DNA from 2 places in the Thermocoleostomius sinensis A174 genome. Region 1 is predicted to be linked to the other one. Evidence: riboswitches for the same ligand, from Rfam matches in the RefSeq annotation. Region 1 holds a riboswitch; the other holds the start of a gene.
What was found. Region 1 has a riboswitch for thiamine pyrophosphate ahead of OXH18_RS03080 (sodium:solute symporter family transporter). Riboswitches for the same ligand answer to the same signal wherever they lie in the genome.

Region 1 (7,262 bases):
CCACGCCAATGATGGGAACAATGGCCGATCGATACTGCGATCGCATGGTTTGAAAGGTATCGCCCAGTTGTCCCTCAAGAATAGTCAGTAGCCCGGCCGCCTGTCGCCACTCATTGGCTTGAATCTGTTCCAGCAGATACATGCTGACGAACGCTGCAAACAGAGCTTGTTCGCGATGTCCTAAGCTGTAGTGAGCTTCGGCTAGATAGAGCAGGTTCAGTCCTTGCAGATATAAATCACCAGACTTTTGGGCGGCTTGAAAGCCTTTTTCCAGGTAAGGAATCGCCGCTTGAGGTTGCTCAATTAACACATAGGCAATGCCGAGGCTGTGATAGCACAGCGATTGACTTTGCCGATCGCCCAGCTTTTCGGAAAGCTGCAAGCCTTGTTGTAAATAGCTAATCGGTAATTCGTATTCGTCTGGGTCAATGTGTTCTAGCTGCCGAGCCGAAACAATTTCGCTGTAGCCAAGATTAGTCAACGCATTGGCTTCTCCCAATCGATCGCCCACCTGCCGCGCCAACACCAGCGCTCGCTGGCTGTAGCCGATCGCTTCTGTATAGTCTTTTTGCGCGACATAGATACGACTGAGGTGGTTGAGGTTAGCAATCTCACAGGCTTGGTCGGTCGCAGAGCGAGCAATGTCTAGGGCTTGTTGATGGAATTCAATTGCGCGATCGTAATCGCCCAATGCGCGGCGAGAATAGCCCAACAGCGTCAAAATGCGTGCTTTTTCTTGGGTTCCAGGCACCTGTCGCAGTGGTTCATCCAGATAATTCAGCGTTTCTTTCAAGTCGTTGCCGCCAAACAAAGCAAACACCCCTCCGTACATCGGGAAATAGGGCTGCTGGGAAAAGCGACGCAGAATTTGCAACATCATCTGAAAACAGCCTTGAGACAGACGGTGGCGATCGTCTGGACTAAGCGAACTGGCGCGCTCAAACCCCAACGACAACTGATTCCAGATCACAGCAAACGTCAGAAATGTAGCAACCGATTGCTTAGTCCCCCATTTGGAATCATAGGGTTGCTTTTCAAACCAAGTCACTAAGCCTCGCTGCAAAAACTGCAAAACAATTACTAATTCCACCCAATCCCGCACTGCAATCGTTGATTGACGCTGAATGGTTTCTTCAATTGATTGATTAGTGGTAATGACTTGAAACAACTGCTTGGGCAACGGGCTTGTCACCTGCTCAGCCCAGAGTTTCCATGGACCCCACTGACTGGGTGTACCTTCAAATCCGATTGCCGTAGGTACGTCATAGATCCAGCGAATCACATGATCTTCCAAGCGTTGTTGAGTTGCTAGCCCGCTATCAATCCCAGCGACAAGTTGCTGAATGACTTGCGGTTGTTCAATCTTTTTTGTTGAAATTGATTGATTTAATGACTGTACCAGTGCCTTTAACTGATCAGTACTCAATGCATTTGTCTGATTTGGATCAACCCAATCTAGCCAAGTTACTAATGTATCTTCCGAAGAAGATTCTATAATCGATCGAGTAGCAGTAGATACGGCTGCCGTCAGGTGTTGTTCTTTTTGGTAACGCTCCCATTCTCCTTGAATTGCCTGTAACGCTCGTAGAATGCGAGTTGCTTTTGCTTGTTTTAGTTCATCGTCTATTTGAAGCTGAGTTTGTGTTTCCTCAAAGCGGGTTGCCAAACAGCGCTCAAAGATTTCTCCGGTTCCAGCCTCCACATCCTGAACCAACTGTTGATAGATTTGTTCTTTAGACCGCAGTTTGCCTTTCAGCGTAATTTCCACAATTTGATTGATTACAGCAAGATAGCGATCGGCAAATGGGCGAGCATCGGGAGAGGAAGCGTCGGATGGCATGAGTTCAACCTCGATTCAACCTTGAATTCAACAAGAATCTGATATTCAGAGTAGCAAATTCAAGGCAATTACCTCTTCTGGGGTTTAATGGTGACGTTCAAGCCAAGATTTCCATTGGGGCGAGGGCAAAATCAGGGACAACGGCCGATTGGATTCGATCGGCTCCGCTGTACACCTTGTCTTCGTAGAGTTTACTAACCCGTTGGCAGGAGATTGGTGTTAGTCTCATACCTAAATTCAACAACGCCCCCGCATCCCTAATCCGTCTGTGTAAGCGCGAATCCGGGTTTGCAGTTGGCTAAAGTCAAAGTATTTGACTCGTCCTGTACTCGTTGCGTAGGTATTCCAGCCAAAGACGATTGCCATCGATACTAGCAGCGGTACACTGAAGCTCACGAGTAAATCACCACCGAATGGAATTGCCAACCACGGACTAAAATCAGGTTTGGGAAAGAATAGTGCTCCGGCGGCAATTCCGATGACGGCACTCCAGAAGGCCACTGCACCTGTTAGTTGCGACGAATATAACCCGTAGAGAATCGGGAAAATTGCACCTGCACAAACTAAGTCTGCTAACAAAAACAAATACAGCACGTTATAACCTTGTGCGGCAATTAGCACCGCTATTAGCCCGATTGATACGACCAAAAATCGGGAAATACGAAGCAATCCAGGCGATCGTAATTGTGGAAAAAAACGAATTAAATCTAGTGTGAAGACACTAGTGATGCCATTGAGCAATGTATCTAGACTGCTCATCACCAATGCTAACGCCAGAATTAAAACTATGATCGTGAACCATGCTGGCAGAGAAAGTGCTTGAATTAACGAAAAGAAGGCTCGATCATCGGTGAATCCTAGTCCAGCCGCAAAAATACCAAGCCAGCCAGCAATAAACAACATGGGTAATATCACTAAAAATGAGGTTAGAAACGAACGCTTTACAACTTGATTATTGCGACAAGCATAAATTCGCTGCCAATTTCCCTGGTTAAACATCTCTGCTGCTAATACAGCAATCACAAGCGTTGCGCCAAATTTTATACCAGGAAGATTGCCAAAGGACAACAGGTCAGGCGTAGTCGATCGCACAGGTTCCAGCGCGACCCCCACCCCACCCAGAGCAGTTACTGTCACGATCAAGCTCAGGAGCAACAACGGCACGATTACAATCAATTGAACCGCATCGGTAAAAATGGTCGTTCCCAAGCCGCCATAAGTCGTATAAACAAACACAGCAGTAATCACCACCAGCGCCGTCCAGCCCAACGGCACATCTGCCATAATCTGTACCGCTTTGGCAATGGCTGTCAACTCGGCCGCCAAGTAAATAAACATGTAAAATACAATAATTGTCAGTGTTAACCCGTACATGGCGTTGCCAAATCGATATAGCACATACTCATTCAGCGAATGCCCGTATGGCATTAACCGACGAATGCGGGGGCCAATGCCGGCAAATACAGCAGCTGGCGTCGCTTGACCAATACAGTAGCCAATAATGCCAACCAGCCCACTGGTCGCACCAACTTCGGGCGGACTAAACAAAATCCACGCCCCCATTGCAGAGGCAACGATGGTTGCAAACGCCATCCAACTGCCAAACTGATTACGGCTGACCATATAGTCTTCCAGATCAATCACCTGCTTGCTGGCATGGAGAAGACCTAGTAGCGCAAAAATACCGGCTGTCACCAAGGTAACTAACAGCGCGATCGCTCCAATTGACATGTGTCCTTCAACCCCTTCAGTCTAGAATTAACAGGGCTAGAGGCAAAAAGCCATGAGAGGTAGAAACGAACCCGTCTCTAGATGAAATCTCGACTCGTGCTTCCCTTCGCTGGCATTACCCAGTCTCAGGTTCCGAGGGTGTAATCTCAGCCTGGCATTTAGCATCAGGCACCCCTAGCTTGAGGTTAATCATAGCATTGTCGATCGTCGCATTCACAAAAATTGCTAGTAATTCTTGATGAATAATTCATTGCCTTTAGGCGCATACTTGCGACCGTAGTTGTTCATGCCGTACTGTAGCTTCCACTCTTCTATGATCTTGGCAAAGCTAAATAGCTCTCGAATTTCTGGAGAATCGTCATAGGTAATCAGCCAGCGATGGGAACATTGTTTCATGCATTCAGCAAAGCGATGATGATCGAACGAAGTGTGCAAATCGCCTTTAATGCCATAGAGTTTGGATTTGGATGCTTTCCAGTAGGGCGGATCGAGAAACAGAAATACTTGTTTTCCCTCGGCTTGCAATAGACTTTCATAGTCTCCCCAAGTGATTTTCGTATTGACCAAATAGGGCGTTATTTGCCTTAGGCGATCGATTGATGACCAAGTAAATCGCGTTTCAAACGCCTGCTGAGAATAGCCGCCCGAATCCATCACACCAGAAAAGGTAATGCGATTCATAATAAAAAAACGAACAGCCCGATCGAACGCAGATGAAACTGATTTAGGTTCTTTTAATTTGGTATACAGTTCACGACCATCAGAATAGGTTTGTTTCAATACGGTGATGGCCGATAACAATCGATCGATGTCTGTTCTTGCGACTTTCCAGAAACAGTACAGATCATAATTTAAGTCATTAATCCAATAACTATATGCAGTAGACTGTCGCAGCGAGCTAATTGCCAAAAAGACCGAACCACCTCCGATGAACGGCTCGCGAAATTCAGTAATATCACTAGGAATTTGCGGCAAAATTCGATCGATCGCTTTAGATTTTCCACCCGGATAGCGTAACGGGCTTCTCACAAACGATATTGACTGGTTCATCGAGTGACGATAGAGGTGAGCACAATTGGGGTAAACAAAATTGTAGAAGAGTAACGGTGTAGAGGGCGCAAAAAATTATGAAGCATTGCTGCTTGAGTGTGTACCTGCTGAGATTCACCTGAAAGAGAGCTTGAAAGTCAATGCTAGGCTGATAAGCTAGAAAGCATGAATGTACAAAACTCTGGATTTATTTATAGTTTTTTCAAGAATCTATAGTTAACGGCTAATATAGGGGCATCAATCTCTTCAATGCTGCAAGACGCTTCCAAAATCGGTCTTCGTTAGGGTGAAGGTAGGTATAGGTACTCGCGGGGTTTGTCCATGCAGGAACGATCTCCAGATTTTGCTTTCAGGTAAATCAGGTAGCCAAGTTAGATATGGAAGCTGATATGAGCCAGTCTCGTGAAGAACTGTTTGAAGAAGTGAGGCAACTGCGGTTGCGCGTCGCAGAACTTGAAACACAGTTGGCGGCTCAGTCCACTCCGGCAGTCGATCGAATCACCGATGGTTTCCTAGTTATCGATCGCGACTGGAAAATTGTTTACCTCAATCACTATCTTGAAACCGTCATTGACAGACCCCGGATTGACTTGATTGGGAAAAATGTGTGGCAGGAATATCCGCAGTTGGTAGATTCTGACATCTATCACAACTATCATGAGGCAATGTTGACAGGGCGTCCTATTCACTTTGAAGCGTTTGAGCAGGTTTTTCATCGCTGGTGGGAAATTCACGTTTATCCTGATGCAACAGGGCTATCTATCTTCATCAAAAATATTGATGAGCGCAAGCAGATTGAAACAGAGCAACAAGCGTTACTTGCAGAACTAACCGCCCTACAGGCGCGGTATGCCGTGGCAGATCAAGTTAGTCATCAAGTTCTCTACGAGTGGAATGTTAAGGCCGATCAAATCCTATGGGGAGCCAACACAGAACGAATTTTGGGCTATCCGGGTCCTGTCATGCCACAAACGTTAGATCAATGGCTGGTCTTGGTTCACCCAGACGATCGCCCGCTCACACGTCGCACAATTGAGCAATCTTTGGCTGAATGTTCTTGCCTCCGAGCAGAATATCGGGTTCGTCATGATCAGGGACATTATGTTTGGATTAGCGATCAATGCCAGTTGTTGTTGCACCCTGACGGCAGCGTCGATCGCGCTGTTGGGGCGATTGTAGACATTACCGATCGCAAACAAGCAGAACAAACCCTGCGCGAGCAAGAAGAACTCTTTCGCCAAATTACTGAAACAATTCAGGAAGTTTTCTTCATTTGCGCCGCAGACTATAGCCAAATGTTTTACATCAGCCCGTCCTACGAATCCATTTGGGGACGTTCTTGCGAGAGCCTCTACCAAAATCCAGCAGCTTGGCTCGATTCAATTCATCCTCAAGATCGTAATCGCGTGGTGGTTGCCCTAGAGCAACAAGCTCAAGCAGATTCCTTTTCTCAGGAATACCGAATTATTCGACCTGATGGCTCAATTCGCTGGATTTTCAGTCGATTGTCGTTCATTCGGAATCAATCAGGAGAACTCTACCGCATTGCTGGAATTGCCGAAGATATTACCCAACGCAGACAGACCCAAAACGCTCTCAATGAATTGGCAGAATTCAACCAACACCTGATTGATAGCATCCAAGAAGGTGTCATTGTCTACGGACTAGATTTTCGCTATTTGGTGTGGAACCGAGCCATGGAACAGATGAGCGGTTTACGAGCCAGTACCGTTTTGGGCAAACGACCGCTGGAGGTGTTTCCATTTCTAGAAGAAACTGGCATCTATCAACTGTTGCTTCGATCGCTTGCTGGGGAAACGATTACGGCTCCAGATATCTATTTCCACATCCCAGAGACGGGTAAATCTGGTTGGACTTCCGCCAAATTCAGCCCTTTTCGTGACGCGAAAGGCAACATCATTGGGGTGATTGGCATCATTCATGACATTACTCATCGCAAACAAGTAGAACAGGTCCTGGAGCATCGACATGCGTTTGAACGGCTATTGGCTCAACTTTCGGCTGAATTCATTAATCTACCGTTGAACGACATAGATGCCCATCTCCAGCAGGGGCTTCAAACGATTGCCACCTTTGCCCAAGCTGATTGGGGTTGGATTTATCTCTATACCAATCATGAAACAGTTGCGACAAAAATATACGAATGGGTTGCACCCAATATCACGTCGCCGTTAGAAAACCTTTCAAGTCTCTCCATGACAACATTTGCATGGTCGATCGAGAAAATGCGTCAATTGCAACCGCTGTTTGTGGCAGACATTGCAGCATTACCACCTGAGGCCGAGGCTGAACGAGCTTCGGCTAGGGCGATCGGAGCTACCTCATTTTTAGCAGTTCCGTTAACCTATCAGGGCAATTTGATTGGGTCATTGGGGTTTCACACCTTTGGGCGCTCTATGTCCTGGTCACCCGAAGATATCAACCTGTTCATGATGGTGGGAACCATTTTTGCTGGTGCTATTCTGCGAAAGCAGAACGAACTGACGAATCAGACGGTGCTTCAGGCCATTCCCGATTTAATGATTCGCTATGATCGAAAGGGTGTATACCTCGATATGGTGAATCCAGGCCGTATTAGGCTACTTAAACAGAAAGATGAATGCATTGGTAAATCGCTTCG
Region 2 (7,262 bases), 2.0 Mb from region 1:
CCCTACGAGTTTGTGGATTCTGCTAGCGGCAGTCAAGAGATCATTGGGTTTGATGTTGACATCGCTGAATATATTACCAATGAACTTGGCTATGAGTTGGAAATTCAAAACATTGACTTCAACGGCTTAATTCCAGCCCTGCAAGCCAACCGTGCCGACTTTGTGATGGCGGGCATGACCCCTACCGAAGAGCGTAAGCAAAACGTAGATTTCTCAGATATCTACTACGAGGCAAAAAACACAATCGTTTCTAGACAGGGCAGCGATCTCACCACAACCGAGAGTTTGAATGGTAAAACCGTTGGGGTGCAGCTTGGTTCGATTCAAGAGGGAGCTGCAAAAGAAATTCAAGGCGCGAATGTCAAATCCCTAAACCGCATCAGCGAAATGATTCAGGAGTTGAAGGCGGGTCGGGTAGATGCGTTAATTATTGAAGACACCGTTGCCAGCGGCTTTGTCGCCAATAACCCTGATCTACAATTTACTGAAATTCCCACCGCAGGTGAAGCGGGTTCGGCGATCGCTTTTCCTAAAGGCTCTGAACTACGAGATGAGTTCAATACCGTTCTCCGAGAAATGCAGCAAAACGGCACAATGGAGGAACTAGTCAACAAGTGGTTTGGCGAGAATTCTCCAGCGGCTGGGCAAGAAGCTGCTAGTTAGGTGGATCAAATTTGTGGATCAAATTTTTAGACATTCGTTTCTTTACACGTCTTTGATCTGCGCTAATTCCAGGCTTCTCGATCGATCGCGGTACAGAAGCCTGGCTTTTCTTAGTTATTGTTGCATTTAGCAGTTGAGACACCACGGTTAATGTATTACGAATGCGCTAATAGAGCAACCATAAAAAACTGGCACTGAGAGAATGGTATAAAAACTTCAAACACTGTAAAATAACTAGCCTTAAATAAAATTTGACAAGCTCAACCATTTAACCATTGAGGAACCCATCAGGCATGACGTTGGACGTTCTAGGAGAGTCTCTCAGCACTTCTTACTTATTCGCGCAAACAGGCTTCTTATCCGGTTTTAACCAGATACGACCCAACATTCCTTTCATCTTAGGCGGTATTTTTACAACACTTTCGTTCACAATTGTTTCTGCAATCTTTGGCTTTACTTGGGGAACGATTTTATCTGTTTTCAAAATTTCTAAGAGGGTGTTTGAAAAGATTTGAGGTGTCAAATTTATGCCAACCGCCTCACCATAATCCGAATCATGGCAAGGTAGATCAAGGTTTCTGATGTCTCTGGTAATAATTCATAGTCTCTGACCAACCGTCTGCATCCCATTAGCCAACCAAAAGTTCGTTCTACCACCCACCTCTTTTTGAGCAAGCTAAAGCCTTTGGTTTGCTCAGGTCGCAGTACAACTTGCACAATCCAACGACAAACATCCATCACCCACATCAGAAAAGGGGCGCCATCGAACCCGCCGTCTACCCAAATGGTGATTAAGCGTGAAACCTTTTTCTTCATCCGTTTGACTCGTTTGAGGACACGTTTGCCCCCTTCGCGTTCCCCCAGGTTTGCCGCACTCACAAACACCCGCAAAACCAGTCCTAACGTATCCACCGTTAAAAATCGTTTGCGTCCTGTAATCAGCTTGCCTCCATCAAAGCCAACTTGTTGATGAACTCCTGCTGCACTCTTGATGCTTTGGCTATCGATGATCGCTTCTGATGGACTAGGATAGCGTTGCGCATCGATGCGAACCCACTGGTGCAACTGGTCATGAATGGAAATCCAGGTGCCGTCCAATCGCCAGTTGCGGAAGTACGTGTACACCGTCTGCCAGGCTGGGAAATCACCAGGTAAAGAACGCCAACGACAGCCTTCAACCAGAACATAGAGCATGGCATTGAGCACCTCCCACAGGTCAACGCTGCGAGGACGACCACCTGGCTTTGCTGCTGGAATTAATTCACTCAAAACCTCATATTGGGCGCGGGTTAGGTTACTGGGATATGCTTTACTCATCTGACTCACTCAGGGCTGTAGATATTTGCTATTCGCAGCCTACACTGAGTGAGCTTTTTTACGACCTTCCTGGCTTCTCAAACACCCTCTAATATTAAACCGCTGAAGTGGTTTGCTGATTTCTATACATCTGTTTTTCGAGGAACACCGCTAATCTTACAATTGGCAATCATTTATTTTGCAACTCCTCAGTTAATTGGCTGGTCAATTCCTCCCTTTATTGCCGGTGTTATTACTTTCTCTTTAAACTCGGCAGCTTATAACTCAGAAACCATTCGAGGAGGAATTTTAGGAGTAGACAAAGGACAACGAGAGGCTGCCCTAACCATGGGTGTTCCATATACCATGATGATGTGGGATATCGTACTGCCTCAAGCGTTTAAGAACATTTTGCCTGCTCTTGTCAATGAAAGTATCGCACTTTTGAAAGACTCGTCTCTGGTTTCCACGGTTGGCGCATTAGACCTAATGCGACGTGGTCAAATTGTGGCAGCCGAAAAGTTCATTTACTTTGAACCATTAATTATTGTGGGGTTAGTTTATTACGTCATGGTCACGGGTTTTACTTGGTTAGCACAGCGATTTGAACGGAGGATACGGAAAAGTGATTAGAACTGAATTTTTATCTAAATCGTTTGGAAGGTTGGATGTTCTTAAAGACATTTCAACCGAAATCAAAAAGGGGCAAGTTGTTGCCATTATCGGCCCATCAGGCTGCGGCAAATCGACATTTTTGCGCTGTCTAAATTTGCTGGAAGTGCCGACGCGAGGGCGAGTTTATATCGGCGATATAGAAATGACCAATCCCAAAACCGATATCAAGAAAGTTCGGCAAAACATGGGTATGGTGTTTCAGCACTTCAATCTGTTTCCACACATGACGGTGCTGGATAACGTTACCTATGCCCCCATCAAGGTGAAGAAGTTAAGCAAGGCAGAAGCGAGGGAAGAGGGTATGAAGCGGCTGGAACAGGTGGGCTTAGCCGAAAAGGCTGAGGTCTACCCGTCGCGGCTGTCGGGTGGACAAAAACAACGGGTAGCGATCGCCCGGGCTTTGGCTATGCAACCCCAAGTGATGTTGTTTGATGAACCAACCTCAGCCCTAGACCCCGAAATGGTGAAAGAGGTGCTGGAGGTGATGAAAGGACTGGCGCAAACTGGGATCACGATGGCAATCGTCACCCACGAAATGGGTTTTGCCCGGGAAGTGGCCGATCGCATCATTTTTCTTGATGGTGGCAAAATTGCTGAAGACGCACCGCCTGCTGAATTCTTCTCAAATCCGCGCAGCGAACGCGCCTGCCAGTTTTTAGAGAAAGTGCTGTAGGGAGGAGCTAAAGGGCAGATGCAACGTCTGACCCTTTAAGCCCAACCTGTTAAACCTGATCTTCCACAACCGATCGTTCAGTGCTCACTTCAAGTACGTGCCAAGAACGTTTCTAATTCTGTGAGAGCATCTGCATCAACTTTGGTTTGCATCGGACAGAATTGCGGCCCACACATTGAGCAGAACTCAGCCGTTTTGTAAATATCGGCTGGCAAGGTTTCGTCATGATATTCTCTAGCGCGATCGGGGTCTAGGGAAAGAGCAAACTGACGATTCCAATCAAAGTTATAGCGAGCACGAGATAGCTCATCATCGCGAGTTCTGGCTCCACTGCGATGTCTAGCGATATCAGCCGCGTGGGCCGCAATTTTATAGGCAATCAATCCATTGCGCACATCTTCAGCATTGGGTAAGCCCAAATGTTCCTTGGGCGTGACATAACACAACATCGCTGTACCATACCAACCTGCCAGTGCCGCCCCGATCGCCGAGGTGATGTGATCATAGCCTGGAGCAATATCGGTTACAAGCGGTCCTAACACATAGAACGGAGCCTCCGAGCACTCCTCCATCTGTTTACGCACGTTGAACTCAATGTGATCGATCGGTAGATGTCCAGGGCCCTCTACCATCACCTGCACGTCATGTTGCCACGCCGTTCGAGTTAATTGCCCAAGCGTTTTTAATTCCGCTAGCTGAGCCGCATCCGTCGCATCGTGTAGACAGCCCGGTCGTAGCGAATCTCCCAAGCTAAACGAGACATCATAGCGCTTGAAGATCTCAATAATGTCGCGAAAATGAGTATAAAGCGGATTTTGCTGATGATGATGCAACATCCATCGCGCCAAAATTCCGCCACCGCGAGACACAATTCCGGTAATACGATTTTTCACTAGAGGCAGGTGTTCAATTAGAATGCCCGCATGGATCGTCATATAGTCCACACCTTGATTGGCGTGACTTTCAATCACATGCAGAAAATCATCCGGTGTTAATTTCTCCACCTTGCCATGTACACGTTCCAACGCTTGATAGACTGGAACCGTACCGATCGGTACAGGGGATGCTTGAATAATCGCTGTGCGAATGGCATCGAGATTGCCGCCGCCCGTAGACAGATCCATCACGGTATCGGCTCCATACTTCACCGCCAGCCGCAGTTTTTCCAGTTCTTGTTCAACATTTGATGAATTCGGTGATGCACCAATATTGGCATTAACTTTACACCGCGCAGCAATACCGATACACATCGGTTCCAAATTGGGATGGTTGAGGTTAGCCGGAATAATCATCCGTCCCCGTGCCACTTCATCGCGTATGAATTCAGGCAACAGTTCTTCTCGCTTCGCCACATAATTCATTTCTTCGGTAATGATTCCCTGTCGCGCATAGTGCATTTGGGTCACATTTGCATGACCCCGACGCTGGACGAGCCAACTTGTTCGCATGGTAATTCTCCAGATAAACAGCTTCCCTCCGCCGGTATTAGCCGGACTCAGGTGTTAAGGGTGTAATCTCAGCCTGGATAAGCCTCAGGCACCCCTAGCTTGTCTGCCCATCGTATCATCCTTTGCTCGATCGTCCTTACCCTTCGCAAAATAAAGTTATATGGACAGCCCCTAGTTTGCCATGCAGCACTACCCGTTGCTGATTGAGCAAAGCGGAAAGTGGCTGGCGGACAATTCACAAGCTGGCTTACTGACATTCTCGACTCAACACCATGCGCCCGTCAGCCAGTTGATAGGCTCCCTGGGGTTCTACGATCGGGTCACCGGGCTGCCAGGAGTGATCATGGTGCTCATCGGGTTCATCAGGAATAGATCGCACTGGGGCAGTGGGATAAGCAGACGGAGCCTGATCACCAGGGCGTTCGGGTAAACCACCCGGACCGGTAATAATAAACGTGCCAACTTGATCTTGATCGCGTACTACACAACTATTGGCCAGTAGCGCATCGGTATCAATCGCCGTATTGGGCAATTCAGCAAGGCTATTTTGAATGGCACTGGTATCAGGAGTGGTGATGGTTCCCGAACGAACACGGCCACTAGCATTGACATCCACGCGATCGTTGCCGTCTAGGGCATTCAACTCATTCAAGCTGAGAGATGCGTCCGGATCGCGATCGGGTTCAACATACCCCTCACCAAAAAATGCAGGAAGGGTGATGTTGCCGCCGGAACCACCGCCAGAATAGGCAAGGATATCACTGTCTCCCAGTGCCACAACATAATTGCCATCGATCGTGATGTTGCCGCCATCGCCCTCTCCAGTGACATTGGTGCGAATGTCGCTATTGTTGCGCAGTTCAACCGTGTTGGCCGTGATGTCAATGTTGCCCGCATCTCGACCAGTTGCTACCGCCGAAATGATAGCACTATCACGCATGGTTAGATTGTTCGTGTCAATTAAAATCTCACCTGCATTCCCAGTTGCATTTTCATCAGCATTGACAAACAATCCACTTCTATTTCCTAAACCCAGTAAAATATCGCTGGCTCGATCGCTCTGTCCTGGCTGCGATAGAATTTCCCGAATTTGGGTCCGTCGTCGATTCAGAGTTGGGTCACTGCCTGTAATTGTGACGCGATCGGACACATTCAACGTAATAGAACCTGCTGTACCACTGCTGCGAGTGTTGGTAACAATTTGCCCGCCATTACGGGCTGTGAAACGATCGGCATTGATAACAATATCGCCACCATCACCATCGTTAAAGGTGCTAGCTACCACTATCCCACCACCCGAAATGCGAAAATCGCGGGTGTTTACTGTAATGTCTCCTGCCTGGCCCGATGCACCCCGCTCCGAGTTGGTGAATAGCCCGCTAGAGAAGCCACGAGTGAGAACAGTAACGTCAGTCCTCGGAAAGTAGACAATAGGCAGTTGACGCCTACCCACACCCGCAATTTCTACAAAGTCAGTCGCGTTGATAGTAATTGTACCGCCCCGCCCGCGTCCTCCTGCTGTGCCAAATTGTTCACGAAACAGAAATGCTCCTACTTGGCTACCATCCCTCAAAGTTAGCGATCGTCCTCGTAGCGTGATATCGCCACCTCTACCGCGTCCTCCTGCCCCCACACCGCTAGCAATGTTGCTCGACTCCTCTAGCTGAATAGTGTCGTCTACCCGAATGCTAATGTTACCAGCATTCCCTCGCCCGCCCGTGCTACTGGAAATAAAGCTAAAGTCATCTAAATTCAATAACCTTGCTGTAATGCGAATACGCCCAGCATTACCCTCGGCTCCAGACGCCACTAGTGTAGCGATATTGCTTTGTTGCAAGAAATTATTACCGTTTAAATTGACAATGTTCTCACCCGTTAAGCTCACAATATCATCTACGTCGATTGTGATGCGTCCAGCATTGCCTGTGCCAAAGGTGCTGGCTGTGATGGACGCACCATTAAGCAGCGACAACGATCCTGCGTCAAGGAATATATTACCACCGCGTCCGGAGGCTCCAGCCCCTAAACTACTATTGATTTGAGCAATGAACGGATTGCCTTGCACAATTTGTTCAGTACCATCAATGCGCACATCGCCATCGACGCGAATCGTGATATTGCCTGCCCTGCCTTCTCCAGCCGTAAATTCGCCTTGTGTCTGCCTAACAAGACTCTGAATTGTAGCAGCCCGATTCAGCCGCAGCGACCCGGCTGTGATTTCAATGCCGTCGCTGTTGCCGACACCACCATTCTCGATCGTGCTGAAGATACCACTGAAGAAGCCAGTTTCGCTGAAACCAGAGAGGTTTATATTACTGTCAGCGTCGATCGTAATTCTACCTGCATTACCAGAGCCAGACGTACTCGTGATGAGTCTGGCTCCGTTGGTGAGAGCCAGTGATCCGGTTTCGATCCTAATCTCGCCCGCACGGCCCCTTGCTCCGGTGCTCAGGGTGCTATTAATTTGCGTAGGAATGAAACCGGTAACGCCATCCAAAACAATATCC

Region 2: linked by a shared signal. The riboswitch ahead of thiC (phosphomethylpyrimidine synthase ThiC) and the one ahead of OXH18_RS03080 (sodium:solute symporter family transporter) in region 1 are both predicted to bind thiamine pyrophosphate.

What each region holds. Positions count from the first base shown of each region.
Region 1 is NZ_CP113797.1:720,038-727,299, forward strand. Features, by position in the region: gene OXH18_RS03070 (tetratricopeptide repeat protein) at 1-1,840, opposite strand, end outside; gene OXH18_RS03075 (hypothetical protein) at 1,938-2,069, opposite strand; gene OXH18_RS03080 (sodium:solute symporter family transporter) at 2,078-3,571, opposite strand; TPP riboswitch at 3,656-3,757, opposite strand; gene OXH18_RS03085 (DNA adenine methylase) at 3,797-4,609, opposite strand; gene OXH18_RS03090 (PAS domain S-box protein) at 5,011-7,262, shown strand, end outside.
Region 2 is NZ_CP113797.1:4,530,938-4,538,199, reverse strand. Features, by position in the region: gene OXH18_RS19590 (transporter substrate-binding domain-containing protein) at 1-663, shown strand, start outside; gene OXH18_RS19585 (IS5 family transposase) at 1,189-1,980, opposite strand; gene OXH18_RS19580 (amino acid ABC transporter permease) at 2,029-2,592, shown strand; gene OXH18_RS19575 (amino acid ABC transporter ATP-binding protein) at 2,585-3,307, shown strand; gene thiC (phosphomethylpyrimidine synthase ThiC) at 3,397-4,755, opposite strand; TPP riboswitch at 4,762-4,861, opposite strand; gene OXH18_RS19565 (two-partner secretion domain-containing protein) at 5,003-7,262, opposite strand, start outside.